Regions from separate parts of the Streptomyces sp. NPDC092370 genome, predicted to be linked through region 2. Evidence: riboswitches for the same ligand, from Rfam matches in the RefSeq annotation. Region 2 holds a riboswitch; each other region holds the start of a gene.
The links. A riboswitch is a leader RNA that binds a small molecule or an ion and turns the genes downstream of it on or off. The one in region 2 is predicted to bind cyclic di-AMP.
Positions count from the first base shown of each region.

Region 1: linked by a shared signal. The riboswitch ahead of ACIQHQ_RS06960 (LysM peptidoglycan-binding domain-containing M23 family metallopeptidase) and the one ahead of ACIQHQ_RS16905 (M23 family metallopeptidase) in region 2 are both predicted to bind cyclic di-AMP.
Region 3: linked by a shared signal. The riboswitch ahead of ACIQHQ_RS13590 (transglycosylase family protein) and the one ahead of ACIQHQ_RS16905 (M23 family metallopeptidase) in region 2 are both predicted to bind cyclic di-AMP.
Region 4: linked by a shared signal. The riboswitch ahead of ACIQHQ_RS25195 (NlpC/P60 family protein) and the one ahead of ACIQHQ_RS16905 (M23 family metallopeptidase) in region 2 are both predicted to bind cyclic di-AMP.

Region 1 covers NZ_JBIVQO010000002.1:72,700-79,754, forward strand. The annotation lists gene ACIQHQ_RS06945 (TetR/AcrR family transcriptional regulator) at 1-273, shown strand, start outside; gene ACIQHQ_RS06950 (SGNH/GDSL hydrolase family protein) at 345-1,130, opposite strand; gene ACIQHQ_RS06955 (DUF6250 domain-containing protein) at 1,276-1,992, opposite strand; gene ACIQHQ_RS06960 (LysM peptidoglycan-binding domain-containing M23 family metallopeptidase) at 2,195-3,124, opposite strand; cyclic di-AMP (ydaO/yuaA leader) riboswitch at 3,129-3,290, opposite strand; gene ACIQHQ_RS06965 (alpha-galactosidase) at 3,599-5,674, opposite strand; gene ACIQHQ_RS06970 (tyrosine-protein phosphatase) at 5,854-6,651, shown strand; gene ACIQHQ_RS06975 (DUF6126 family protein) at 6,671-6,790, opposite strand; gene ACIQHQ_RS06980 (helix-turn-helix domain-containing protein) at 6,787-7,055, opposite strand, start outside.
Region 2 covers NZ_JBIVQO010000005.1:16,865-23,919, reverse strand. The annotation lists gene ACIQHQ_RS16915 (dihydrofolate reductase family protein) at 1-461, shown strand, start outside; tRNA gene ACIQHQ_RS16910 (tRNA-Met) at 1,279-1,352, shown strand; cyclic di-AMP (ydaO/yuaA leader) riboswitch at 1,652-1,808, shown strand; gene ACIQHQ_RS16905 (M23 family metallopeptidase) at 1,820-2,854, shown strand; partial or broken gene ACIQHQ_RS16900 (aldo/keto reductase) at 2,981-3,163, shown strand; gene ACIQHQ_RS16895 (PrsW family intramembrane metalloprotease) at 3,168-4,514, opposite strand; gene trmB (tRNA (guanosine(46)-N7)-methyltransferase TrmB) at 4,574-5,422, opposite strand; gene lhgO (L-2-hydroxyglutarate oxidase) at 5,540-6,745, opposite strand; gene ACIQHQ_RS16880 (MFS transporter) at 6,819-7,055, opposite strand, start outside.
Region 3 covers NZ_JBIVQO010000003.1:515,148-522,202, reverse strand. The annotation lists gene ACIQHQ_RS13610 (exopolyphosphatase) at 1-588, opposite strand, end outside; gene ACIQHQ_RS13605 (DUF501 domain-containing protein) at 585-1,115, opposite strand; gene ACIQHQ_RS13600 (septum formation initiator family protein) at 1,168-1,644, opposite strand; gene eno (phosphopyruvate hydratase) at 1,747-3,027, opposite strand; gene ACIQHQ_RS13590 (transglycosylase family protein) at 3,290-3,994, opposite strand; cyclic di-AMP (ydaO/yuaA leader) riboswitch at 3,999-4,165, opposite strand; gene ACIQHQ_RS13585 (transglycosylase family protein) at 4,394-5,365, opposite strand; gene ACIQHQ_RS13580 (cytochrome P450) at 5,487-6,785, opposite strand; gene ACIQHQ_RS13575 (nucleoside triphosphate pyrophosphohydrolase) at 6,844-7,055, opposite strand, start outside.
Region 4 covers NZ_JBIVQO010000008.1:343,316-350,370, reverse strand. The annotation lists gene ACIQHQ_RS25205 (M23 family metallopeptidase) at 1-560, shown strand, start outside; gene pcrA (DNA helicase PcrA) at 620-3,136, opposite strand; cyclic di-AMP (ydaO/yuaA leader) riboswitch at 3,451-3,624, shown strand; gene ACIQHQ_RS25195 (NlpC/P60 family protein) at 3,632-4,807, shown strand; gene ACIQHQ_RS25190 (hypothetical protein) at 5,108-6,043, shown strand; gene ACIQHQ_RS25185 (hypothetical protein) at 6,021-6,374, opposite strand; gene ACIQHQ_RS25180 (NlpC/P60 family protein) at 6,795-7,055, shown strand, end outside.

The sequences.
Region 1 (7,055 bases), on a different contig from region 2:
GACCCCGTGCTGCGGGAGGTCGCCCAGGACCTCGACCGGCAGTGGAAGGCGGCCCTCTCCGAGGTCATCGCGGAGGGTGTCGCCGCCGGCGAGTTCCGCTGCCCGGACCCGCAGGGCACGGCCCTCCGCCTCACCGCTCTCCTCGACGGCCTCGCCGTGCAACTGACGTCCTATGCCGGCGCGGTACCGCGAGCACGGGCCCAGGAGTGGGTGCAGGAGGCACTGGCCCGCGAGTTGGGGCTGGTGGAGGACGAACGGCTGACGCCCTCGTAGCCGGTGCCTTCGCGCGTGCGGGCCGCGCCGGTGTTCCACCCGGCACGGCCCGCACGCGCGGTGAACCGCTCCTACGCCACCGCCGCGATCCGCGTCCTGATGTCGTCCGGCGACAGCGCCCCCTTGGCCGTCACATGGTCGCCCGACGACTCCCCGCGCAACCGGCGCCCGATCCACGGCACCAGGAAATCGCGCGCCCAGGCGACGTTGTCCCGCCGCACGTCGAGAACGCCGCGCGGGGGCAGCGGAGGCCACGCCTGCTCGGGGTCGGCCGGCACGTCGAGGCCGAGCACCTGGCCCGCACGGAGCGCCACGCGCGTGTGCCCCTCGGGCGACAGGTGCAGCCGGTCGGCGTCCCAGGCCCTGCGGTCCTGCACACTGCGCAGGGACCACAGGTCGAGCACCGGGCAGCCGTACCGGTCGGCGATGGCCCGGACGTGTCCGTTGTAGGTGGCGATCTTGCCGCGCAGGTGCTTGAGCACGGGCACGCCACGGGTGTCGAACCCGGTCGTCACCATGACCGTGCCGGACACCGCGGTGAGCTGGACCAGGGCCCGCTCGAAGCGCTCGGCGACCTCGTCGGGGTCGGTGCCGGGCCGGATGATGTCGTTGCCCCCGGCGCAGAACGAGACGAGGTCCGGGGCCATGGCGATGGCCCGCGGAACCTGGTCCGCCACGATCTGGTCGAGGAGCTTTCCGCGTACGGCGAGATTGGTGTACTGGAAGTCGCCTTCGGGCCTGCGGTCGGCGAGCAGGACGGCGAACCGATCGGCCCAGCCGACGAACGCCCCGTCGGGGCCGGGATCACCCACGCCCTCGGTGAAGCTGTCCCCCACCGCTACGTACGACCCGATCACTGCTCTGCTGTCACTCTTCGAATCGTCTGCCACAGCAGTCCATGATTCACCTTCGAATGTGACCTACGCGACCGTAGGAAAGAGTTGACTGGCGGTGAGATAAGCCACTCCTCAAGGGTTCGCCAACTCCGGAATACACTGCTTGTCAGGGATGTTTCGGGGTGAGCCGCCAGACCCGGAATCCGCTGATACGGAAATGGCTCCAGACGGTCCGGAAGGCGAAGTGCCCGCTCGTGTACGGCTGCGGGTCGGTGTAACCGAAGACGGGTCGTCCGTTGTTCCACCATTGGACCGTGGAGCCATCGGAGACGATCCGGACCCGGTTCGGCTCGCCCGGCACCAGCAGCGGCTCCGTGTAGTCGAAGACCAGGGGGCGGACACCGGGTTGACCGACGTAACGGCGCAGCCGGGTCGTGGTGTTGTGGTTGGCGCCGTAGCCCGCGTAGTACGTCGTCAGGTGGTCGTACTCGTCGAGAGCCCCGGCGCGCGGTGTCGCGAAGAGATCGTCCGGGGAGCGGACGTCGGTCGCGTTCCAGAAGTTGTTGAGGTCCGAGACCCGGTCGTTCACCCCGCCCGCGGAGACCGGGGTCGCGGTGTATTCGAGCACGTACGGCCCTTCGAGCCGCTGTCTGAACCACACAGTCGCGCCGCTCGGCACGTCGATCTCCAGGGTGCCGCGGGAGGCGAAGACGGTGCCGCCGTCCTGGAGTTCGGTCACCCACTGCCCGAGACCGTGACAGAAGTCGTCGCGGGCGACGAGGCGGCGACGACGGGACGCGGCCCGCGCGCCGGCCGTCGGGGCGAGGGCCGCCAGGGCGGCTCCGGCGGCCAGGGCTCCGAACGCTCTGCGGGTGGTCGACACGGGACACAGCTCCTGGGGATCCACCGGGAAGACCGGGGAAAGCGCTTGCACACCGGACGGGATCACTCTGCCCCAACTCCCGTCGCCTGTCGATCCCTTGTCGCCCCTCGGGGGTGGTCGGCGAGCGCATACGCCGAAGGCCGGACCCGGGGATCGGGGTCCGGCCTTCGGTCGCGTGTCAGGCAGGTGGTCGTGCGGCCGGTCAGCCGACGGAGACGCCGTGCGAGCGCAGGAAGGCGACCGGGTCCACGTCCGAGCCGTAGTCCGGCGTGGTGCGGATCTCGAAGTGCAGGTGCGGTCCGGTCACGTTGCCGGTGGCGCCCGACAGGCCGACCTGCTGCCCGGCGGTCACGGTCTGGCCGGCCGAGACGGAGAGCTGGGACAGGTGGGCGTACTGGGCGTAGTAGCCGTCGGCGAGCTTGATGACGACCTGGTTGCCGTAGGCGCCGCCCCAGCCGGCGGAGACGACGGTGCCCGCGCCGACGGCCTTGAGGGAGGTGCCGGTCGGGACGACGAAGTCGACACCGGTGTGGTAGCCGCTGGACCACATGCTGCCGGACATGCGGTACGGGGTGCTGACGGTGGCACCGGCCACCGGGAGGGTGAAGCCACTGGAGTTGCTCTCGGCGGCGGGCTTGGCGGCGGCGGGCTTGGCGGCGGCCGGCTTCGCGGCGGTCTCCGCCTTCGGGGCCGACTCGGCGGCGGACGGCTTGGGGGCCGAGGCCTTCGGCGCGGACGGGGCCGAGACCTTCGGCGCACTCGCCGCCTTCTTGCCGATCGACAGCTTCAGGCCCGGGTGGATCAGCGACGGGTCGGAGCCGACGGCGTCACGGTTGTCCGCGTAGAGCTTCTTCCAGCCGCCGCTGACGTTCTGATCGTCGGCGATCTTCGCGAGGTAGTCGCCGGCCCTCACGGTGTACGTGCGGGCACCGGTGGCCTTTTCGGCGGCCTTCTTGTCGGCGGCCGGAGCCGACTGGACGGCCTTTTCCGGAGCCGACTGCGGGGTGGCGGCGTGGGCGCCGGCGGCCCCCATGAGCGGCAGGGCGAGAGCGGCCCCGCCCGTTCCGGCGACGGCGATGGAGCGGGTGAAACGCTGGGTCTTGGGACGGCGGTGCTTACCCTTCGCGGGCATGACGAATTCCTCTCCGTCGCCTGCGAGGTGAGCTGTCGGGTGCGGGCTGGAGATGCCCGGTCGCGCCGAGGTGCGACTTAACCCCAAGCCGTTCCGGGAACCGGAACAGGCGTCTTACCTGTGGGTCCCCCGCTCCTGCCGTACGTCGGGTCAGTGTGTGGGGCTCCGGGCGGCGGCAGGATTAGGCGTCCGTCCGGATGGGTGTGGAACGTAAGCGACCAAGACGCAATGGGACAAGCTTGCGGTTGCCCGTGACGGTGTTTGTCTCGACGCGCTGACGCAAGTGCCGTCACCGAGCGTGGATTACCGATCTCCCGCTTTCCTCAATGGCCCTTGCTGTTGTGGGAATTACGTGAACATGGCGACAACACATCGTCACGAATATGACGATGGTCACGCACCCCGACCTCATCCCCTTTACGATCGGGGCACGTTACCCCTTAGCGGACGGAACTCTCTATCCGGACAGAACGTCTACTTGCGCTCAAGGCGGACGACAGTGGCGTCGAAATCTCCGCTCAGGCCGACCCGCAGTCCGTGATGCAGCAGTACGGCCCCTCGGTAAACTTCGCCCGTTTCGAGGCATTCGTACACTGCTGTCGGGTCGAGGCCACGCAGCCGCAGCGCCGGTACCGGCTCACCGTAGTGCTGCGCCTGGAGCCAGGCGAGGACGACGGTCTCCTCACCGAGGACGTACTGCACGGCGCTCAGCCCGCCCTCCGGGGGCCGCAGCCGGTACAGGTCGCCGCGCTGCACCACGGGCCGGATCTCCTTGTAGAGCCCCACCCACCGCCCCGCCTCGGCGAGCTCCTCCGGTGTCCACTTCGTGAGGTCGCCGCCGACCCCGAGCACCCCGGCCATGGCGCTGACGAACCGGAACCGCAGGGAACTGGCCCGGTGGTTGAGCATGGCGTTCGGACTGTCGGTGACCCAGGCGGCCATGACCCGGGCCGGATGGAGCTGACTGAAGCCGTGCTGGATGGCGAGCCGGTCGAGGGGGTCGGTGTTGTCGGAGGTCCACACCTGGTCCGTACGGCTCAGCACGCCGAGGTCGATCCGGCCACCGCCGCCAGAGCAGGACTCGAAGGCCACGCCGGGGTGGGCGGCCCGCAGCCGGTCCAGCAGGGCGTACAGGCCGTGCACGTGGTCGACCCACAGCCGCTGCGGGTAGGGGTCGCCCGGCCACCCTGCGTCGGTGAAGCAGCGGTTGAAGTCCCACTTCACGTAGTCGACCGGCGCGCCGGAGAGGAGCCCGTCGAGCTGCTCCCACAGGTACTCCCGGACGTCCTCGCGAGCCAGATTGAGGACGAGCTGATTGCGGAACTCCGTCCGCTTCCGTCCTGGTTGGTACTGCACCCACTCGGGGTGCGCCCGGTACAGCTCGCTGTCCGGGTTGACCATCTCGGGCTCGACCCAGATGCCGAACCGCATGCCGAGGCCGTGCACGTGGTCGGCGAGCGGCTTCAGCCCGCCCGGGAAGCGGTCGGGGTTGGGGGTCCAGTCGCCGAGCCCGGCCCGGTCGCTGGTGCGCGCCCCGAACCAGCCGTCGTCGACCACGAACAGCTCGACGCCCAGGGCGGCGGCCCGCTCGGCGAGCGCCCGCTGCTGCTCCTCGGAGATGTCGAACTCGGTGGCCTCCCAGGAATTGAACAGCACCGGCCGGTCCTGCTCGGCGTCCGGGATCACATGCGCCCGCTGATAGGCGTGCCAGGCGCGGCTCGCCCCGCCGAAGCCACCGTCGCTCCAGAGCCCGGCGAAGACAGGGGTCGTGTACGACTCCCCCGTGCCGAGCATCAGCAGGCCGGAGTCGTCGTGGCCGGCCCCGCCGGTGATCTGCACGCGGGCGTCGGGGAGCTGGGCCACGGTGATGCGCCAGGAGCCGGACCAGCCGAGGGCGCAGCCGTAGACCTCGCCGTGCTCCTCGGTGGCGTCGGTGTCGAGGGCGACCCAGGGCAGGTGCTGGTGGGAGGTGTGGCCGCGGCGGCTGCCGATGACCTTCTCCCCGTGAGTCAGGCGAGAGCGCGTCAGCCGGGACTCGGCACCCCAGCGGCCGTGCAGCTGCGACAGCCGCCAGGCCTCCCGGTCGGGCAGGGTCCAGGTCGCGGAGTCGGCGCGCAGCAGCTCGACGGCCGGTCCCCGGTTGTCCACGGTCACCCAGCGCTCGACGACGTCCGCCCCGGAGCGCACCCGGTAGTGCAGCGTGACGGCCAGGTCACCGTCGCGGAACCGGAGCCGCAGCTCGTCGTCCTGCGTGTCGTGCCCCTCGAAGACCCACTCGGTGCCGCGCCGCTCGGCCGTGCGCACGGACAAGGCGGGTCGGACGAAACGCGGACCCCCCTCGACGGGGTACTCCTCGCGCCCGTCGAGCGGGGACTCGAAGGGCCGGTAGTCCGGCAGCGGCCGCACCGCGAGCGCCTCGGCATCGGCGAGGCCGATTCGGGGGCCCCAGTGCAGGTGCAGCAGCTCGTCCCGGTCGGTGACATGGACGGCGTAGCTGCTGGCCGGCCCGGAGAGCACCCACGTACGACCGTCTTCGGAAATGTCCAGCATCATGCCCTCACAGATTCGAACAAGCCCGACCAGGTCCGACCAGGCGGCAACATCATCGAGGGCCGCGGGGGCTCCGGGCAACGCCTGTGGACAACTCATTGCCCCAGGCAGGCATGTCGTATCGTCGAGTGACGCCCGTCGACGAGCCGCGCCGGCGGCGCCGAAGGGGAGGAGCCCTCGTGACACAGCAGGTCCCGTCGACCGAGCCCGAGCTGGCCGGAGTGCGCAACTTCCGTGATGTGGGCGGACTTCCGACCGTGGACGGCCGGCGGGTGCGGCACGGAGTGCTGTTCCGCAGCGGCCATCTCGCCCACGCGACCGGGGAGGACGCCGCCTTCCTGACCACCCTGGGCCTGCACACGATCTTCGACTTCCGCAACGCGGCCGACCAGAAGCTCGAGGGGCCGGACGTCGAGCTGCCCGGCGTGCGCAATGTGAACCTGCCGCTGAGCGACCCCGCCGACGGCGCCGAGTTCTGGAAGATGGTCCGTGACGGCGACCTGGACCAGCTGCGCGCGATCCTCGCGGACGGCAAGGGCGCGGACCGGATGATCGCCTCCTACCGCATGATCGTGAAGGAGCGCACGGGCGAGCACTCCCGGGTGCTGCACGCGCTCGCGCAGGACAGCGTCCCCGCGCTGATGCACTGCGCGGCGGGCAAGGACCGCGCGGGTCTGTCCATCGCGGTGACGCTGCTCGCGGTGGGCGTGGAGCGCGAGGCCATCGTCGAGGACTACCTGAAGTCGAACGCCAAGCACCGCCGCTACAAGGTGCACCGCTCCAGCTCCGCCGCCTCGGCCTACTCCCCCGAGGTCATGGAGCTGCTCAGTCCCCTCTTCGACGCGCGCGCCGAATACCTGGAGGCGGCCTTGGGCACCATCGAGGAGACCTGGGGCGGGGTCGACGCCTATCTGGAGAAGGGGCTGCGGCTCAGTGCGGAGACCCGGGAGCGGCTGCGCGAGCGGCTCCTCGACTGAGGCGCCGCCCGGGCAGGGGCTACTTCGCCCCGACCTCGAACAGCAGGTACACGAACGCGGCGAAGATGTGGCCGGCGATGAGGTAGACGAACAGCCTCACCCACAGGGCGCGGGGAAACTTCTCCTCCATGTCGCTCATGACACCTCTTTGGGGGTGGGGCCCAGGCACAGGGCGGCCGTGGGGCTCTGCAGCAGGGTGTGGACGAAGAGCAGCTCGACGCCGTCGTGGTCCTCGGCGGCGATCCGGTGCGGGGTGAGCGAGTCGAAGTGGGCGCTGTCGCCGGCCGCCAGCCGGTGGGTGGTGTCACCGAGGCGCAGCCGCAGCCGGCCGCGCAGCACGTGGAGCCACTCCTCGCCGGGATGGACGCGCACGACGTCGCCCTGGGAGCCGTAGGGGACGTGGA
Region 2 (7,055 bases):
GCCCGCTGCCCGCCGCGGCCGACCACCACTGGCTGGCCCTCGCCTGCGAACTGGCCGGTCGCTGCCCGCCCTCGGACACGGCGTTCAGCGTGGGGGCGGTGGTGGTCGCCGCCGACGGCACGGAACTGGCCCGCGGCCACTCCCGCGAGGCCGGCGACCCGGTCGTGCACGCCGAGGAGGCGGCCCTGGCGAAGCTCGACCCGGCCGATCCGCGCCTCCCCGGCGCGACGGTGTACAGCAGCCTGGAGCCCTGTGCCCGCCGCGCCTCCCGCCCCGCACCCTGCGCCCGGCTGATCCTCGACGCGGGCGTACGGCGGGTCGTCACGGCCTGGCGGGAGCCGGACACCTTCGTCGCCGACGCCGACGGCAGCGGCCTTCTCTCGGCCGCCGGAGCGCAGGTCGTCGTCCTGCCGGAGCACGAAGAGCGGGCCAAGGCCCCGAACCGCCACCTCCCGGGCTGAGTGCGGGCCGATCGGCCCGACACATCCCCCGTCCGCACCGCCGTCCGGGTCGCGCCGCCTCCAGGGTCGGGACGACGGCGCGGAGGCGGCGGCCATCAGGCCGGCGCGCAGACGAAGGACGGCAGCACTGTTCTTCCAGCCGCCGCTCATCGCACTCGCCCTCCTCGTCCCCTCCCGCCGGTCCGACGGCCCGGTCGCCCGCACCATGGGCCCGGCCCTCCCCCCCCGACACCCCCTTCGCGCACCCGGTGTCCTCGTCGGCCGGGCTCGGCCGAATGCCGTGCGCGAGCACCTCACCGCCGGGCGGCAGCCCCGGCGGTGAGGCGTACCTCACAATGCGGGACAGCGCGTACGGCTCGTACCGGCACCGGGCCGGGGGCGTACGAGACCGTCGTCTGTCCGGCCGGCGACGCGGAGGGCCGGGGCTGCGCCGCGGAGCGCGAGGACGCCCTGGCCGCCGCACACGGGCCCCGCTGTTCGCCGTCACCGCCGAGCGGCGGCACGCCGAGAAGGCCGGCAGATCATGGACGCCTGGTCGGCCACGCCGCGCCGCACACCGGGGAGAGGGTGCATCGCGGGCCGGCTGGGCCGGGTCGGTCTGGGCCCGGGCCGCCGAGACCGTGCGGCACACGCCCGGCGGGAACGGATCGGCCGGCCCGTCCCCGCCGCTCACAAGCCGGCCGTACGGACCCGGCCGGCCGGGTCCGACGACCCGTTCACCGCCCGGGAAACCCTCACCCACGCGGGCACCTTGGGCGGCTGAGCGGTGGGTGTGCGCGAACCGTCCCGCGGATGGCGTACACTGGAGTCACAACGGCGCGGGGTGGAGCAGCTCGGTAGCTCGCTGGGCTCATAACCCAGAGGTCGCAGGTTCAAATCCTGTCCCCGCTACTGAAGGCCGAGGGCCGGAATCCGAAAGGGTTCCGGCCCTCGGTGCATTTCCTCGTCACACCGCCGACGTCCCTTACGGTCGGTGAGCGAACCGTCCCACCGCGCATAACAACTGACGCACCGTCAAAACTCGTCAGTCACTTGTGATGCGGTCAACTCGTCCGATTTAAGCCGGTCATGGCAGGTAAGTCCGCGTGAAAAAGGTTAATGATCAAGTGGAATCGCTGGAATACCCCTCGCGCCTCCATTAACGTTCGATAACGCAGCGCGGTCGTCCCAGCCGTCACAGAAGGCGGCTCCGTGCGCACGCGCCGAATCCCGAAAGGGAACCGGGGAACCACCACTTGGGGTGAATCGCGCGGATGCCACCGTGGAAGCACGGCGGGTATACGCGCGTAGGAGACCTTCCTGCTCCGAACCCGTCAGCTAACCCGGTAGGCGAGAAGGAAGGAAAGGAGCACGCCCACGTGGCGTCCAACCGGCCTGCCCCCGCGGCCCCGTTCGCGCCGAAGCGCGACACCGACACCTTCGGCTACGGCGGTCAGCGCACCGACGAGGGCCCGTTCCAGGAGTGGAACCCCACCGAGGAGTCCATCCGTCCCGTCCGTGGCCGGCACCGCGTCACCAAGCAGCGCGGCGGAGGTCTCGCCCGCAGTTCCACCGTCCTCGGCGTCGGTGTCATAGCAGCCGTGGGTGCCGGCGGCATGGCCAGCGCCCAGACCGGCAAGCCCCCGGTGTCCATCTCCGTGCCGGACCTGCCCTCGGTGGGTTCCCTCATCTCGGACGACGACACCCCCGAAGGTTCCGCCACCCCGCTCAGCAGCCTCGGCACCGCCACGGCGGAACCCGAGCAGGGCACCTCCGGTGCGGGCGCCGGCGAGGCGCTGCGCGCCCGGATCATGGCGCAGGTCGAGCTCCAGCAGGACCAGATCGAGACCAAGGCCGCCCAGGACGCAGCAGCCGCCGCCGAGAAGGCAGCGGCGGAAGCCGTCGCCAAGGCGGAGAAGGAAGCCAAGGCCAAGGCCGCCGAAGCCAAGAAGAAGGCGGAGGAGGAGGCCGAGAAGAAGGCCGAGGCCGAGCGGCTCGCCGCCCTCGCCAAGCAGTACACGCTGCCGACCTCCTCGTACACCATCACCTCCAGCTTCGGCCAGGCCGGTGCCTACTGGTCCTCCGGCTACCACACCGGCCTCGACTTCGCCGCCCCCACGGGCACGCCGATCAAGGCGGTGCACAGCGGCACCATCACCGAGGCGGGCTGGAACGGCTCGTACGGCTACAAGACCGTCCTCACCCTCGATGACGGCACCGAGATCTGGTACGCGCACCAGTCGTCCATCGGCGTCAGCGTCGGCCAGAAGGTCAGCACCGGCGACGTCATCGGCCGCGTGGGCGCCACCGGCAACGTCACCGGGGCGCACCTCCACCTGGAGGTCCACTCCGGTGGATCCGCGAGCGGCATCGACCCGATGGCGTGGCTGCGGGGCAAGGGACTGAACCCGTAAGCCGCACAGATCCGTTGCAGCACCGGCGGCCCTGACGACGACCCCTCGACGTCAGGGCCGCCGGTTTTCCGGCGCGGTGTTGGCGGGAGCTTCGCATCCCTGGTGGAACGAGGTTCCCCTGCGGTCGTTGCCGCTGAGCAGGACGTCCCCGTGGCCGCGCCGGCCCTCGCCCGCCTCGCCGCCCGGCCGACCGTGGCAGCGCCGATCGCCTCCGCACGGACGGTGGAGCAGCCGGCCGCACTGGCCGGCGTCGGAGAGCCGACCTTCTCGCAGGCCCAGCTCGATCGGCTCACTCAGGCCTCGGCCTGAGCCCTCAGAAACGGTACGGGTTGTACGCGGGGTAGGGCGCCGGCTGGTGGCCGTAGCCGTGCACGCCGTACACCGGCCAGGGCGGGGCCACCACCGGAACCGGAGGGGCCGTGATCCGGGCCGCGTGGTCCAGTGCCGGGCGGGCCACCTCCCGGCGCCGCCACAACTCGCCGAGCAGCTCCCCCTCCCGCACGGCGAAGCCGGAGCCGGTGCCGCCCCGCCGGGCCCGGTGCCGCAGGAATGCCAGCGATGTCGCGTACGCCTCGTACCGCGCCACCTCCCGGGCCGCCGCCCTGCCCGCGTGCCGGCGGGCGTACTGGCGGGCGATCCGCCGGGCCCGCATCGAGCCGAGCGCGAACGGCTCGGCGGGGGTCAGCCAGCCGGCCACGGCGTAGGCGGGCAGCTCCGCCCGCACGGTCTTCAGCTCCCGCTGCCGGGTCCAGATCACCAGCCACGTCAGCAGCCCGAAGATGGGCACCATGAACGCCGCGTACACGGCGAAGAACCCGTACTCGCCGAACGCCGACGAGCCGTTCCACATCGCGTGCATGCCCATCGCGAGCAGCAGCCCGGACAGCGGGAAGGCGACGCGGCGCAGACGCCGGCGCTCCGCCGAGATGGCGGAGATGCCGAAGCCGATGCCGGTGAGGACCGTGAACAGCGGGTGCGCGAACGGCGACATGATGATGCGCACGAAGAAGGTCGCCGCCGTGACGGACGCGATGCCGGTGCCGCCGGTGAGCTGGTCGGTGCCGAAGGCGGTGCCCAGGTAGAGGATGTTCTCCGTGAACGCGAAGCCGGTGGCGGTCACTCCGGCTATGACGACGCCGTCGACGATGCCGGTGAAGTCGCGGCGACGGAAGAGGAAGACCAGCAGGACGGCCGCCGCCTTGGCCGACTCCTCGACCACCGGCGCTATCACCGTCGCACCCAGGGTGTCAGCGCTGGACGGGTCCGCCGTCGCCGTCGCTATCCATCTCGTCGCGAAGCTGTTGGCGACGATCGCTATCAGCGCCGCCGCGCAGGCGCCCCAGGCGAAGCAGAACAGCAGGTTCCGCCAGGGGCCGGGCTCGACCCGGTCCAGCCAGCGGAACGCGGCTATCAGCAGGGGCACCGGGAGGACGGCCAGCCCCAGCCCGACCAGGAACCCCTCCGTGCCGGTCTCCTCGCGGACCAGGGCGAGGATGACCAGGCCGGATATCGCGAGGAGCGTGCTCAGCGCGCCGTAGCGCACCCAGGCGCGCTGCCACCAGTGGGCGGGCCGCGAGGAGCCGGCTGTGCCTGAGCCGACGAAGGGCGCGCCGTCGGTGGGACCGCTGGGGTACGACGGGTGTGGGGGGCTGGTGGCCACGGCATTGACCCTAACGACGGATGGGCGCTGTCCGCAGGCGGGAGAGGTGCCAGGGGTGGTCAGGCGCCGGCGGGGGACTGGTTCACGTGCTGTACGCGACGGAAGAGGAGGTCGTTCACGACATGTCCCTTGTCCAGTCCCTGGCCCTCGAAACGGGTCAGCGGACGGAAGTCGGGGCGCGGCGCGAAGCCACCGTCGGCCTGCGTGTTCTCGAAGTAGGGGTGTGCCGTGAGGACATCGAGCATCTGTTCGGCATACGGCTCCCAGTCGGTGGCGCAGTGGAGGATCGCGCCGGGCCTGAGGCGGGTGGCGGCGAGACTGAGGAAGTCGGGCTGGATGATCCTTCGCTTGTGGTGCCGCTTCTTGGGCCAGGGGTCGGGGAAGTAGACGCGCAGACCGTCGAGGGAGGCCGGGGCGAGCATCTCGCGCAGGAGGATGATGGCGTCGCCGTTGCCGACCCGGATGTTGGACAGGCCGTTGCGGTCGGCGAGGTTGAGCAGGTTGCCCTGGCCGGGGGTGTGGACGTCGACGGCGAGGATGTTCGTGGCGGGGTCGGCGGCGGCCATCTGGGCGGTGGCCTCGCCCATGCCGAAGCCGATCTCCAGGACGACGGGGTTGTCGTTGCCGAACAGCTCGGGCAGGTCGAGGGCCCGGCCGTCGATGTCGAGGCCCCACTTGGGCCACAGGCGCTGCAGCGCGTCCGCCTGGCCGGCGGTGACGCGGCTGCGCCGCGGCTGGAAACTCCGGATGCGCCGCTCGAAGTGCGACCCGGCGGGATCGGCCTTGGGCCCGTAGGGGAAGCGCGGCTCTCCCTTGGCCCGGGTACGCCGGACGGAGTCCCCGGGCGCCTGCGGGTGGGCGTGCGCGTGCGGGTGCGGGTCTTCGGGGGGGTTCACGGAGTCAGACACAGTGCCCTCGATTTTACGGCGGTGGTGCGGTGCGTACCCGCCGGTGGGGGTGCCTGCGTCTGCCGCCGGGGTGCGGGAGCGACCGGGCTCGGCGGGGTCGCCGGGCGTCCGGAGAGCTCACAGCGCGGCCAGTGCCCTCCGTGCCACCTCCCGGCCGATCGGCAGGGACGCCGTGGCCGCGGGCGACGGCGCGTTCAGGACGTGCACCGCGCGAGGGCCCTCGCGGATCAGGAAGTCGTCGACCAGGGTTCCGTCGCGGAGGACCGCCTGGGCGCGCACACCCGCCGCTGTCGGCACCAGATCGCCCTCGGCCACCGCGGGCAGCAGCCTGCCCACCGCGTCCGTGAACGCCGCCTTGGACAGGGACCGCCGCAGCTCACCCGTCCCGTACCGCCAGTGCCGGCGGGCGATCTGCCAGGAGCCGGGCCAGGCCAGGGTCGAGCCCAGTTCGCGCAGACGCACCGTGCCCCATCCGTACCCCTCGCGGGCCAGCGCCGGGACCGCGTTGGGCCCGACATGGACGCCCCCGTCGATTCCGCGCGTGAGATGCACCCCGAGGAACGGGAACGCCGGGTCGGGCACGGGATAGACCAGGCCCCGCACCAGCTCCGGCCGGGCCAGCTCGTAGTACTCACCACGGAACGGCACGATCCGCATGTCCGGGTCGTCCCCGGTGAGCCGGGCGATCTCGTCGCACTGCAGGCCCGCGCAGTTCACCAGGACCCGCCCGCGTACGACGTCCCCCGCGGCCGTCAGCACGGCGACCCCCCGCTCGGGGCGCCGGTCCACGCGCACGACTCGCGTGCCGTAGCGGATCTCCGCACCCGAGCCGTGGGCCAGCTGTCGGGCGACCGCGACGAAGTCGCAGATGCCCGTCGTGCCCACGTGTATCGCGGCGAGGCCGCGCACCTCCGGCTCGTATTCCGCGATCTGGGAGGCGCCCAGCTCCCGCACCGGGATCCCGTTCTCCCGGCCGCGCTGCACCAGCGCGTGCAGGCGGGGCAGCTCCGCGCGGTCGGTGGCGACGATCAGCTTGCCGGTGACCGCGTGGGGGATGCCGTACTCGGCGCAGAACTTGACCATCTCCGCCGCGCCCCGCACCGCGTAGCGCGCCTTGAGGGAACCTGGGCGGTAATAGACGCCGCTGTGGATGACGCCGCTGTTGCGGCCGGTCTGATGGCGGGCCGGGCCCGGCTCCTTCTCCAGGACGGTGACACGTGTGCCCGGTGCGGCGCGTGTGATCGCGTACGCCGTCGACAGACCGACGATTCCGCCACCGATCACCAGCACGTCACAGTCGTATCCGGTCCGCACGCCCACCACCTCCCGCCTCGATAGTGCACTGCGCCACTGACAATGCCTTCAAACGCGGGGCGAACGGCATACCTGCGCCCGGCTACGCCGGAGTCATCAGCAGCGGCCGTGCACGCTCACGGAGCTCCACCACCCGTGGCTCGTCGCCGTACGGTTCCAGACGGTGCAGGAGATCCTTCACGTACTCGGTGGTGCGGGCCGAGGAGATCCGCCCGGCGACCTCCACCGCCCGCACCCCCTGCTCGCACGCGGCGTCCAGGTTCCCCGACTCCAGTTCGGCGACCGCGGAGACGACCAGGCGCAGACCGTGCGAGCGGAC
Region 3 (7,055 bases), on a different contig from region 2:
CTCGATGTCGGCCCGCATCGCCGTGATCTGTTCCTCGGACGGCGGGTCGCTGACCACTCCGTCCCGGACCAGGTGCCGCTCGGTCATCCGGACGCAGCCGATGTCCACCGAGCGGGCCGCCCGAACCCGGTCGTCGCCCACGACGAACTCGGTCGAGCCGCCGCCGATGTCCACGACGAGGTAGGGCTTCGGCAGGTGGTCGCGCCCGACCAGCTCCTTGGTGGCGCCGGTGAAGGAGAACGCGGCCTCCTGGTCCCCGGAGATCACCTCGGGCTCGACGCCCAGGATGTCCAGCACCCCGCTCACGAACTCGTCCCGGTTCTCGGCGTCCCGGGAGGCGGAGGTCGCCACGAACCGCAGCCGCTCCGCCCCGTGCTCCTTGATGATCCCGGCGTACTCGCGGCACGCCGCGAAGGTCCGCTGGAGCGCCTCGGGAGCGAGCCGGCCGGTGCGGTCGACGCCCTGCCCGAGCCGGACGATCGTCATCCGGCGGTCCAGGTCGACCAGCTCACCGGTGCCCGGGTCAGCCTCGGCGACCAGGAGCCGGATGGAGTTCGTCCCGCAGTCCACGGCGGCGACCCGGGTCACTGGGCGTCCGCCTCGGCGGTGGTCACGCACGGCCCCTTGCGCCACCACTGAGGCAGCATCGCGATGGCCTCGTCCCCGAGCGGGTTCACTCCGGGGCCCGCGGCCAGCGAGTGGCCCACCAGAACGTGCAGGCACTTCACCCGGTCCGGCATGCCGCCCGCGCTCGGGAAGTTCTTCAGTTCCTCGATCTCGTCGCGCCGGCGGATGTAGTCCTCGTGCGCGGCGCGGTACGCAGCCGCCAGCTCCGGGTCGGAGGCCAGCCGCTCGGTCATCTCCTTCATCACGCCGTTGGCCTCCAGCGTGCCGATCGCCGAGGCGGCGCGCGGGCACGTCAGGTAGTACAACGTGGGGAACGGTGTCCCGTCCGGCAGCCGCGGGGCCGTCTCGACGACGTCCGGCTGTCCGCACGGGCAGCGGTGCGCGATCGCGCGCAGACCGCGCGGGGGCCGGCCGAGCTGCTGCTTGAAGGCCTCGACGTCCGCGTCGGTGGGCTCGGTGCGCGGGGTGGTCGGCGGGGGCGTTTCCATGACTGTCTTCAGGCTGTCTTTCTCTGGGTTCAGGTCACTGACTGGGGCCGGGTCACCGGTCGGAGGCGTCGGCCTTGTCGACCCCGTCCCAGACGTTCGAGTACCAGGGGCGGTCGGCCGCCCCCAGGTCGGTGCGCGACTGCTTCGCCGCGTGCGGGTCCACGACGATGAAGCCCGTCTCCCCCGGCATGACGTAGTGCAACCGCTGCCGGATCTGCTGCTCGGCGTAGGCGTCGTCCTGCCAGCGCGCCTTCAGGTCACGCAGCCGTTCGACGCGCTCGCGGGCCTGCCGCTGTTCGCGCCGGAGGTCGTCGATCTCGGCGCGCTGCGAGACGTACTCGCGCATCGGGTAGGCCAGGGCCACGATCAGCGAGCACATCACCAGGGCGAGCAGCGCCGCCCGGCCGGTCAGGCGTGAGCGGCGGGCCTGGCGCTTGGTCTGGGAGCGGTAGACCCGGGCCGCGGTCTGCTCACCGAGCAGCCGGATCCTGGTCGCGGTGGAGAACCGGTCCCGGTCCTTCACGGCCATCTGTCCGCCTCCCGCTCCACCGTCCTACGCGCGTACGTCCCCGGACACGGTACGGGACCGAGTACGGGGACGTACGTACGACGCTGCCTCGTGTGGCCGGGGTCAGCCCTTGAAGCGCGGGAAGGCGCTGCGGCCGGCGTACACCGCGGCGTCGTCGAGGATCTCCTCGATGCGCAGCAGCTGGTTGTACTTGGCGACGCGCTCGGAGCGGGCCGGGGCACCGGTCTTGATCTGGCCGCAGTTGGTGGCGACGGCCAGGTCGGCGATGGTGACGTCCTCGGTCTCGCCGGAGCGGTGGGACATCATGCACTTGAAGCCGTTGCGCTGGGCCAGCTCGACGGCGTCCAGGGTCTCGGTCAGCGAGCCGATCTGGTTGACCTTGACCAGCAGGGCGTTGGCGGCGCCCTCCTCGATGCCGCGGGCCAGGCGCTCGGGGTTGGTGACGAACAGGTCGTCGCCGACGAGCTGGACCTTGTCACCGAGCTTGTCGGTGATGGTCTTCCAGCCCTCCCAGTCGTCCTCGAACAGCGGGTCCTCGATGGAGACGAGCGGGTACGCGTCGACGAGCTCCGCGTAGTACTCGGTCATCTCGGCCGCCGAGCGCTCCTTGCCCTCGAAGGTGTAAACGCCGTCCTTGTAGAACTCGGAGGCGGCGACGTCGAGCGCCAGGGCGATCTGCTCGCCGGGGGTGTAGCCGGCTTCCTTGACGGCCTCGAGGATGAGGTCGAGGGCCTCGCGGTTGGAGCCGAGGTTCGGGGCGAAGCCGCCCTCGTCGCCGAGGCCGGTGGCCAGGCCCTTGCTCTTCAGGACCTTCTTCAGCGTGTGGTAGACCTCGGCGCCCCAGCGCAGGGCCTCGGAGAAGGACTCCGCGCCGATCGGGGCGATCATGAACTCCTGGATGTCCACGTTGGAGTCGGCGTGCGAGCCGCCGTTCAGGATGTTCATCATCGGCACCGGCAGCAGGTGCGCGTTGGGGCCGCCCAGGTAGCGGAACAGCGGCAGGTCGCTGGCCTCGGAGGCGGCGTGGGCGACGGCGAGCGAGACGCCGAGGATGGCGTTGGCGCCGAGCGAGCCCTTGTTGTCGGTGGCGTCCAGGTCGAACATCGCCTGGTCGATCAGGCGCTGCTCGGTGGCGTCGTAGCCGACCAGCTCCGGGCCGATCTGCTCGATGACCGCGAGGACGGCCTTCTCCACACCCTTGCCGAGGTAGCGGTTCGAGTCGCCGTCGCGGAGCTCGATGGCCTCGAAGGCGCCCGTGGAGGCGCCGGACGGGACGGCGGCACGGCCGGTGCTGCCGTCGTCGAGGCCGACCTCGACCTCGACCGTGGGGTTGCCTCGGGAGTCCAGGATTTCCCGGGCTACGACGACGTCGATGGACGGCACGAGCATCTCCTTCTTCATGTGACGCGGGACGCGGGCCCCGTGGACCCGGCGAGGTGCGGGCCCGTGGTGGCTCGCGACACGAGCCTAACCGGCTCCGGGCGATCGGCCACCGGGTCGCCCACCCCATGGACAGAACCGAGAGTAAATTGTTTCCGAACGGAACAAAGCCGGTTGCCGAAAAAACCCCGCCCCGGCGCGTACGGGGGATGACGCACCGGGGCGGGGAGCACGAGGACCCTGGGCGGGTCCGGCCGGCCGCTGCTTACTTCAGGTGCAGCTGCTGGCCCGGGTAGATGAGGTTGGCGTCCTCGACGATGTCCTTGTTCAGCTGGTAGAGCTTCTCCCAGCCGCCCTTGACCTTCTCCGCCGTGGCGATCGAGCTCAGGGTGTCGCCCTTGACGACCTTGTACTCGCCGTCACCCTTCTTGACCTTCTTGCCGGTCGGGGTGGTGACGGTCTTCTTGGCGGCCGGGCGCTCGTCGGAGCGGGAGGCCGGCTGCTGCTCGGTCTGGCGGGTCTCGGTGCTCTGCTGGCTCTGCTGGCTCTGCTGCGAGGAGCTGCCGGAGTCGCTGGAGGAACCGCCGCCGGTGTAGCCGGCGCTCGACAGGCCCTTGCCGCAGACCGGCCAGGCGCCCTTGCCCTGGCCCGCGAGGACCTTCTCGGCGATCTCGATCTGCTGGGCCTTCGTGGCCTGGTCCGCGGTGGAGGCGTACTTGGTGCCGCCGTAGCCGGACCAGGTGGAGGCGGAGAACTGCAGACCGCCGTAGTAGCCGTTGCCGGTGTTGATGGACCAGTTGCCGCCGGACTCGCACTGGGCGACGGCGTCCCACTCCGAGGCGGTGGCGGCGGAGGCGTTACCGGCCGCCATCAGCGGGGCGGCGACGGCGGCACCGGTGACACCGGCGATGGCGATGGCGCGAGCGGCCTTGGACGGACGGCGGTGCGTGCCCTTACCGGAAAACAGCATGGAGAGATCCCCTCACCGACGCCTGCGAGGTGAGCTGTCGGGTTCGGGCCGGTTGAGTTGCCCGGCCGCGCCCCTCCCGGGACACGGCTTCACCCCAAGCCCTTCCGGCACAACCGGCCGGTCGGGCACTTACCTTGGGTCCCCCGCTCCTGCCTACGGCGCTTGACGCGACGACTGTTCCCGTACGGCCGCTGGCAGGATTCGGCGTTGCGGCAGCCGGGGCTCGCGGTGACGAGCAGTCACGACCGTAGACACGCGATCCACGGAATTTCAAAGACGATCAGGGCTTCTGAGATCTATCTCTCACGGGCCTTATACGGGACATTCGGTGCGAAACGTGACGTGAACTCACCCGCTTTCGGGACGACTTCGGCCCTCGTTTCCGCACTGCCCGAACGGCTACCTCTCGTCCGCTTCGACCCCTGTCGTGAGCGTCTGACCGGGGAGGATGAGGTTCGGGTCGCCACCGACGGTCTGCTCGTTCCCGTCGTAGAGGGAGTTCCATCCGCCGTCGACGTCAAGGGAGTCGGCGATGGACCAGAGGCTGTCGCCCACGCCGACGATGTAGGAGCCCTCGGACGAGCCCCGGGAGGCGTCGTCGCCGCGCGAGGCGTGGCGGCCCGAGGACGAGCCCTCGCTGCCGTTCGCGGACGCGGAGTCCTCCTCGGCACTGGGGCCTCGGTGGCGGCCGGAGCCGGTGTCCGTCAGGGCCGAAGAGTCGCCGCCCTGGCGTGAGTTGCCGGACTCGTCACCCCCGGGGGCGGCGGAGGGGGAACTGCCGGACTTCTGATCCTGCTCCCGCCCCCGCTCCTGAGGTGCGGAATCAGATGACTTGTCCGACTTAGGGGTTTCATCCTCCTGGGTCGACCGCCCGTCAGGCGACGACGAAGGGCTTGAGGAAGGCTCCGAAGAAGGGGACGGCTCGGAGCCGCCGAGCAAACCGGACGAGTCCACCTCGCCGGATGATGCGGACGAGTCGGACGCTTCCGCCCCCTTGTCCTGCGGGAGGCCGGAGAGCAGGCCGCAGGTACGCCACGCGCCGACCCCCTGGTCGGCGAGGATTCTCTCGGCCACGGATATCTGCTGGGAGCGACTGGCCAGGTCGGCGCTCGCGGCGTAGTCGAGGCCGCCGTAGTTCTCCCAGTCCTCCTGGGACAACTGCAGGCCGCCGTAGTAGCCGTTGCCGTCGTTCTGGCTCCACGCGCCGCCGGTCTCGCAGTCCGCGACCCGATCCCAGGTCGTGCCGTCGGCCGCGCTGGCACCGGAGGCCCCGAGGAGTGGGATCGCGATGGCGGAGCCGGTCACTCCGGCCGCCACGAGGAGCGCCGGAGCCTGGCGGGGGCGACGGTGCCGACCGTTCCCGGAGAGCATACGGAGACCTTTCACACGACAGCGGTGACCGACGCGTCCGGCATCCCGGCCGCGTTGATGGGTGAACGTATCGGCAGGAGATCACTTGTCACAAGTTAATGCCGCGTAGATCACGTGAAGATCACAGCTCTGATGTTTCGTCATGTTCAACCGCTGCGAACTCCACCGGCAGGGTGCGCAGCCCGCGCATGATGAGGCCGCCGCGCCACCGCAGCTCGGCCGGGTCCGCCGCGAGGCGGAGGTCCGGGAGGCGGGTGAGGAGGGTGGCGAGGGCGGTCTGGCCCTCCAGGCGGGCGAGCGGGGCGCCCAGGCAGTAGTGGATGCCGTGGCCGTAACCGAGGTGCTGGTTGTCGCGGCGGGACAGGTCCAGCACGTCCGGGTCGGCGAACCGCTCCGGGTCCCGGTCCGCGGCGGCCAGGACGACCAGGACCGGGTCGCCCGCGTCGATGTGCTGCCCGCCGAGGGTGAGGGGCTGCGTGGCGAACCGCCAGGTGGCGAGCTCGACGGGGCCGTCGTAGCGCAGGAGTTCCTCGACGCCGGTCTCCAGGAGCCCGCTCTCCCCGGCGGCGAGGGACGCCTGGAGCCGGGCGCGCTGCTCGGGGTGGGTGAGCAGGGCGTAGGTGCCGTTGCCGATCAGGTTCACGGTTGTCTCGAAACCGGCGAACAGCAGGATGAAGGCCATGGCCGCCGCCTCGTTCTCGGTGAGGTGCTCACCGTGGTCGGAGGCGCGGATGAGACCGGAGATGAGGTCCTCGCCGGGGGCGGGCTCGGCGGGCAGCGCCTCCCGCTTGCGGTGGATGAGGTCGGCGAGGTAGCCGCGCATCTTCTTCACCGACCGCGCCACGCCACCCCTGGGACCGCCCTGGTGACGGATCATCATGCCCGCCCAGTCTCGGAAGTCGTCCTGGTCCTCACGCGGGACGCCGAGCAGGTCGCAGATGGCGTAGATGGGCAGCGGGAAGGCGAACTCGTGGATCAGGTCGGCGGACCCCTTCCGCGCGAACCCGTCGATGAGGGTGTCCGTGAGCTCCTGCACCCGTGGCGCGAACTCGGCGACCCGGCGGGGCGTGAACGCCTTGGACACCAGTCGCCGCAGCCGGGTGTGGTCCGGCGGGTCGATGTTCAGCAGATGCGTCATCAGCTCGGCCTTGCGCTCCCCGGGGATTCCGGTCTTGCCCTTGGCGTGCGCCGGTTCGTCGTGATGCGCCGGGTTCTTGGAGAGCCGGTGGTCGGCGAGGGTCTGCTTGGCGTCGGCGTACCGCGTGACCAGCCAGGCCTCCACGCCGCTGGGAAGCCGCGTCTTGTGGACGGGACTGTGCTCGCGGAGCCAGGCGTAGGCGGGGTAGGGGTTGCTCGCGAACTCCCAGGTGAAGAGCTCGGGCGCGGTCGTGGGGGTGCGGGGCTGGGGCTGGTCGGTCACGCGTCGACCGTATCCGGCTTCCCGCCGCTTCCCGTCCCGCTCCCCTGCTCCCTCCCGTTCAGCCCTCGGCCTGCCTGATCGCGTCGCGGTAGGCGCGGGCCGCCGCCCTCAGGGCCGCCTCCGGGTCCACGCCCTCGGACTCGGCGCGGACGGCCAGGGCGAGGAGCTCGTAGCCGATGCCCTCGACGGGCGGGAGCGGTATGTCCAGGTTCGCTGTGCGGGCGCGGGAGGCCAGTTTGGCGGCGAGGGCCAGACCGGGCTGGCCGAGGG
Region 4 (7,055 bases), on a different contig from region 2:
CCAACAACAAGCTGGACACCCAGCTGCAGAGCCTCGCCGCCGGCGCCGACGACTTCGCCGACCGGGCCAGTCGTACGCAGGAGCGCATCGACCTCAAGGCCCAGCAGGCGGCCGAGAAGAAGCGGGCGGCGGAGGAAGCGGCCCGCAAGGAGCGGCTGCGTCCCAAGTTCGCCCTGCCGGTCGCGCGGCACGGACTCAGCGCCTACTACGGCCAGTCCGGCATCAACTGGATGTCCCTGCACACCGGCATCGACTTCCCCGTCTCGTACGGCACGACCGTGATGGCCGCCACCGACGGCACCGTGCGCACGCAGTGGAACAGCGCGTACGGCAACATGCTCATCCTCACCGCGAAGGACGGCACGGAGACGTGGTACTGCCACCTCTCCACCTACACGGTCCCCTCGGGTACGGCCGTGAAGGCCGGCGATCCGATCGCGCGCTCCGGCAACTCCGGCAACTCCACCGGCCCACACCTGCACTTCGAGGTGCGTCCGGGCGGCGGCTCGGCGATCGACCCGCTCCCGTGGCTGCGCAGCCACGGCATCGACCCGGCGTAGCGTCCCGGCAGCCCCCGCTCATCGGGTGAGCGGGAGCCTCACCGGCTCATCTCACCGGGCTACAGCTTCTCCACCGGCGCGTACCGCAGCAGCAGCCGCTTCGGCTTGGTGTCTCCGAAGTCGATCGTCGCCTCGGCGTTGCCGCCCGTGCCCTTGACCGCGACGACGGTCCCGAGCCCGAACTGGTCGTGCGTGACCCGGTCCCCGACCGCGAGCGACACCACCGGCTTCTCCGAGGTGCGCCGCGTGGCGAAACCGGAGGCGCCCGAGGCCGACGAGCGGGAGCGGGACGAGGACAGCGAGGCCGCCACCGCCGAGACCGGCCCGGAGGACGCCGGCCCGGTCGCACCCGTCCGCTTCCACTCCACGTACGTGGCGGGGATCTCCTCCAGGAACCGGGAGGGCGGGTTGTACGAGGGCTGGCCCCAGGCGCTGCGCAGCGTGGACCGTGTCAGATACAGCCGCTCGCGCGCACGGGTGATGCCGACGTAGGCCAGGCGTCGCTCCTCCTCCAGCTCCTTGGCCTGGCCGAGGGCGCGCATGTGCGGGAAGACGCCGTCCTCCATGCCGGTCAGGAAGACGACCGGGAACTCGAGGCCCTTGGCGGTGTGCAGGGTCATCAGGGTGATGACGCCGTCGCCGTCCTCCTCGTCGGGGATCTGGTCGGAGTCGGCGACCAGCGCGACCTGTTCGAGGAAGTCGGACAGGGTGCTCTGCTCCTCCTCGCCGCGCTCCTGCTCGAACTCCATGGCGACGGCGGCGAGTTCCTGGAGGTTCTCGATCCGGGTCTCGTCCTGCGGGTCGGTGGAGGCCTGGAGCTCGGCGAGGTATCCGGTGCGCTCCAGGACGGCCTCCAGCACCGTGGCCGGTCCGGCGCCGGACTCGACGATGGTGCGGAGGTCCTCCATCAGTGTGTTGAACCGCTTGACGGCGTTGGTGGAGCGTGCGGCCATGCCGAACGCCTCGTCGACGCGCTTGAGCGCCTGCGGGAAGCTGATCTTCTCCCGCTGGGACAGGGCGTCGATCATCGCCTCGGCGCGGTCGCCGATGCCCCGCTTGGGGACATTGAGGATCCGGCGCAGTGGCACCGAGTCCTCGGGGTTGGCCAGCACCCGCAGGTAGGCCAGGACGTCCCGGACCTCCTTGCGCTCGTAGAAGCGGACGCCGCCGACGACCTTGTAGGGCAGCCCGACGCGGATGAAGACCTCTTCGAAGACACGGGACTGGGCGTTGGTGCGGTAGAAGACGGCGACATCGCCGGCCTTGGCCTCTCCGGCGTCCGTGAGGCGGTCTATCTCGTCGGCGACGAACTGAGCCTCGTCGTGCTCGGTGTCGGCGACGTAACCGGTGATCGTGGCGCCCGCGCCCGCGTTGGTCCACAGGTTCTTGGGGCGGCGGGACTCGTTGCGTTCGATGACCGCGTTGGCGGCACTGAGGATGGTCTGCGTGGAGCGGTAGTTCTGCTCCAGGAGGATCGTCGTCGCGTCCGGGTAGTCCTCCTCGAACTGGAGGATGTTGCGGATCGTGGCGCCGCGGAAGGCGTAGATCGACTGGTCGGCGTCACCCACCACGCACAGCTCGGCCGGCGGCACGTCGTCCGGGCCGGGGGGTACGTCGACGGGGTGCTCGCAGGTGCCGACCAGCTCGCGGACCAGGGCGTACTGGGCGTGGTTGGTGTCCTGGTACTCGTCCACCAGCACGTGGCGGAAGCGTCGGCGGTAGTGCTCGGCGACGTCCGGGAAGGCGCGCAGCAGATTGACCGTCGTCATGATCAGGTCGTCGAAGTCGAGGGCGTTCGCCTCGCGCAGCCGCGACTGGTACATGGCGTAGGCCTGGGCGAGGGTCTTCTCGAAGCCGTCGGTGGCCTGGGCGGCGAAGTCCTCCTCGTCGATCAGCTCGTTCTTCAGGTTGCTGATCTTGGCGCTGAAGGACTTCGGCGGGAAGCGCTTGGGGTCGAGGTCCAGGTCGCGGCAGACCAGGGCCATCAGACGCTTGGAGTCGGCGGCGTCGTAGATCGAGAAGGACGAGGTGAAGCCGAGCTTCTTGCTCTCCCGCCTCAGGATGCGCACGCACGCGCTGTGGAACGTCATGACCCACATGGCGTTCGCGCGCGGGCCGACGAGCTGCTCGACGCGCTCCTTCATCTCGCCGGCGGCCTTGTTGGTGAAGGTGATCGCGAGGACCTGGCCCGGGTGCACGTCCCGCTCGGCGAGCAGGTGGGCGATGCGGTGCGTGAGCACGCGGGTCTTGCCGGAGCCGGCGCCGGCCACGATGAGCAGCGGGGAGCCGGAGTGGATGACGGCGGCGCGCTGGTTGTCGTTCAGCCCTTCCAGGAGGGTGGCGGTGTCCACCACCGGGCGGGGGGCGCCGTCCCGGTAGTAGCCTCCCCCGCTCTCGGCTCCGCTCGAGCGGGGGGACCCCCATCGGTCCGGGGGCAGGTCGAACTTCCCGCCGAACAGATCGTCCGGAATCGACTCCGGTACGTGATCGTCCTCGGGTGGCGGCGAGGGCTCGTCCGCGGGGCCCCGCTGGGCCTGGAGGTTCGCCAGGAAGTTGTCGTCAAAGAGGCTGCTCATCGCTCTCCGAGTCTAGGGCGCCCCACTGACAGCCCGCCGCCGCCCTGGAAACATCGCCGCGCGCACGGGCTCCCGTCGGCCATCCGGCGGCGCGTTATCGCCCTGCATGACGGCATGATCACAGGCTGCTACGCCTGATCCAATTGCGGATAACTCATGACCAAACTCCCTCGATCAGTCACTGTGCGCAACGCTCATGGGGGAGGTCACGAAAATGTATCGGGCATATCACCCATCAACCTTCACAGGGGCCACACGAATTGGCTACGGTGCGACCAGGCCGCATGACCCCCACCGGCGAACGTCGCCGGGCCGCGCGGCCTCCGCCGAGTCCGGTGTGCCGCAGCGGCAGCCGGAGCCGGGGACCCAACCGTGAACCTGGGGTGAATCGGCCCGACTCCCTGTGCGGAGAAGGCCGTAGGGCAACCCTTCCGAACCATCCGCCCGAACCCGACAGCTAACCCGGTAGGCGGAACGTGGAAGGAGTCGCCTCCCTTGGCGTCGCACCGCAAGTCGCGTCCTACGGGTACGCGCGTAGCAGGCATACGGACCCCCGCCCTCGCAACGGCGGCCCTCACCTCCGTGGCCCTGCTGTCCCAGTCGGCCAACGCCACTCCCGAGGCCGACGGCAAGCCCAGCCTGGAGGAAGTCGAGAAGAAGGTCGACGACCTGTACCGGCAGGCCGAGTCGGCGACCGACAAGTACAACGCGGCCAAGGAGAAGACCGCGAAGCAGCGCAAGCGCGTCGACACCCTCCTGGACGACGTGGCCCAGCGCACACAGAAGCTCAACGAGGCGCGTGATCAGCTCGGTTCCTACGCCTCCGCCCAGTACCGCACCGGTGTCGCCGCCCCGGACACGGCGACGTTCCTGCTCGCGGACACCCCGCAGGACTACTTCGACCAGGCCCAGCTGATGGACCGGATGACGGGCCGTCAGAAGGTCGCGGTCGACGACTACGTCACGCAGCAGTCCGAAACGATGAAGAAGCGTCAGGAGGCCACCGAGAGCCTGGAGACGCTCACCGAGTCGCAGGGCGATCTGAAGACGGCCAAGGCCACCGTCCAGCGCAAGCTCGCGGACGCGCGCGAGCTGATGTCGAGGCTGACCGCCGAGGAGAAGGCGCGGCTCGCGGCGATCGAGAGGGAGCAGCGGGAGGAGGCCGCGCGCAAGGCCGACGAGCTGGCCCGGCAGCAGGCCGCGCGGCAGCAGGCACAGGAAGAGGCCGCGCGGCAGCAGGAGGGCGGCTCGTCGTCGGGGCCGTCGGGCTCCGGTTCGTCCACCTCGACGGTCCCGGCCGACTCCTCGTACGCCACCAAGGCCGACAAGGCGCTCGCCTTCGCGCGCGCCCAGATCGGCAAGCCGTACGTGTGGGGCGCCGTCGGGCCCGGTTCCTACGACTGCTCCGGCCTCACCCAGGCCGCCTGGAAGGCCGCGGGCGTCGACCTGCCGCGCACCACCTACGACCAGGTCGACGCCGGCACCACGGTCCCGCTCTCCCAGGCCCAGCCCGGCGACCTTGTCTTCTTCTACGACGATGTCACCCACGTCGGGATCTACATCGGCAACGGCATGATGATCCACGCCCCGAAGCCCGGCACGTACGTGCGCGAGGAGTCGATCTTCTACGACGGTGAGTCGGCCGTCCACAGCGTGGTGCGGCCGGCCTGAGCGGTCTCGTCGCGATGTGAGGGGCACGTGCGCGTGCCCCTCTCCTCGCGCGTCCGACGCCCTCCAGTGCCGCGGCAGGCAACGTTTGCCCGTTGAGGCGCGGCGTCCGGTGCGTGCTCTGGGGGTGCCCCCTGTTCGAAGAGCTCGGGAAAGTGCCGGCCGGACGTCCTCGTACGGGATGCGCTTGGGTTTTCGGCCGGTGCGGCGAGTGGGGGTGCCCCCTGCTCGCAGAGCTCAAGGGAGCGTGCCGGGCGTCGCGACGGGGCGAACGTTGCCTGCCGCGGCACTAGCATCGGCACCATGTCCGGTCCCTCCCCGTTTGCCACCTGGTGGGCGACGTATGCGCTGGCGACCGGTGTCGTGTCGGTCGGTCTCGACTCGGCGGGCTACGAGGTCCTCTCCCGCATCACCCTCGCTCTGGCCTGTACGGCCTGGCTGGTGGCGGCCACGGGCCTCGCCCAGCGGGCCCACGGCGAGTGGCGGGCGGAGATGGCGGCGGCGCTCACCACCGTGGCGACGACCGCCGTGCTCGGCACCGGCTTCTCCGCGACCGGTCCGCAGCCGCTCGCCGAGGCGCTGCTGGCACTCGCCATGCTGCTCTGGGCGGCGCTGCTCGGCGTGCAGGCCACAGGGCGGCGCGGAACGGTCTTCCTGCGCTGCGTGGCCACCCAGGGCCTCGCCGTGCTCGGCGCCACGCTCGCCGCTGCGGATGCGGTGGCCTGGCTCGCCCACGCGGCCCTGGTCCTGTTCTGGCTGGGCCTCGCGCTCTACTGCCTCGCACTGTTCCGCTTCCAGCCCCGGCAGGTGGAGGAAGGGCGCGGCGATCACTGGCTCGCGGCCGGCGCCCTCGCCCTCTCCTCACTGGCCGGGGCGAAGCTCCTCAGCGCCGACAGCGCACACCTGTACCTGTGGAACGAGGAGAACACCGACTCCCTGCGCACGACGACCGTCACGCTGCTCGTGCTCGCCCTGATCGCGTGCGTCGCCCTGTTCCTCGCCGAGCTCTTCTGGCCCCGGCACCAGTACGACGTGCGGCGCTGGTCGACGGTGTTCGCCGCGGTCGTGACGGCGGCGGCCGCCCTGGCCGTCGCCGACGCCCTGGACGCCCCCTGGCTCGGCGTCGCCGGAGAGGCGCTGCTGTGGGTCGCGGTGGCCGCCTGGGTCGGGTGCACGGCCTGGGCGCTCGCCTCGGCCCGCGCTCGGCGCTCCCGGATCAGGTCCAGAGCACGGCGATGAAGATGTTCGCCGTCGTCAGCAGACCGACCAGGCCGAAGAGGCCCTTGTCCACCTTCTCGTCGTCCCGCTTCACGTAGACCAGGCCCAGGATCACGATCAGCAGGGCCAGCTTCACGCCGATCTTGACGTTGTTCACGGACTGGTCGTCGGCCTGGTTGAGGCCCACCAGGATCACACCGGTGACCAGCATCGTCAGCGCGCCGTGCAGCATCGCGGGGGTGTAGCGTGCGGTCCCCTCGCCCATCGCCTTCATCTGGGTCAGGAAGCCGCCCAGGAGCGAGGCGATGCCGATGATGTGGAGGCCGACGAAGAGGTGGATGAGTACGTCCATGGGGCCGGAGCCTAATCAGGGGCTCGGAGACCGCCCGACACCGGGCCACTGACGCATATATGCGCCCCATAGCACCCGATCAGGGTCACTCGCCCGCGATGCGACGCATCGGTCATCACGCTGAGTGAAGTAGACGGGCTCGGGGCGGGACCGCGGTCGCATACGGTCACCGTCGGTCCTCTCGAATCACTTCCGCACACCTGCCACCGGCCCGCCACGGCGGCGCTTAGCGTCCCCTCCAGGTGCCCGGCTCCCCACCGCCGCCCGGGCCAGGGGCGGCAGTCGGACACCACCGCCGAGAAGTCCGGCGGCGGTCCGCTCCCCCTGTGCGGGCCGTCGCCGGACGCGCAGGCCGCCCGTCCGCTCCCCCCGGCGGCCGCACGCACCGACCGGCGGTCGAGGAAAGGACGTGGCCTCCAGGTGGCAGCGCACCGCAAGCCCCGACAGCGCGCAATGGGTGGCAGCAAGGCCCGAACGGCCGCCACGATCGCCCTGGCGGGCGCGGCGACGGCGACGGGCTTCGACGGGACCGGACACGCCGACCCACAGCTCACCCCCGGCCAGGTCAAGGCCGAGGTGGACAAGCTGTACCAGCAGGCGGAGGTCGCCACCGAGAAGTACAACGGCGCGAAGGAGAAGGCCGAAGCGGCCGGGCAGCGGCTGAGGGACCTCCAGGACCGG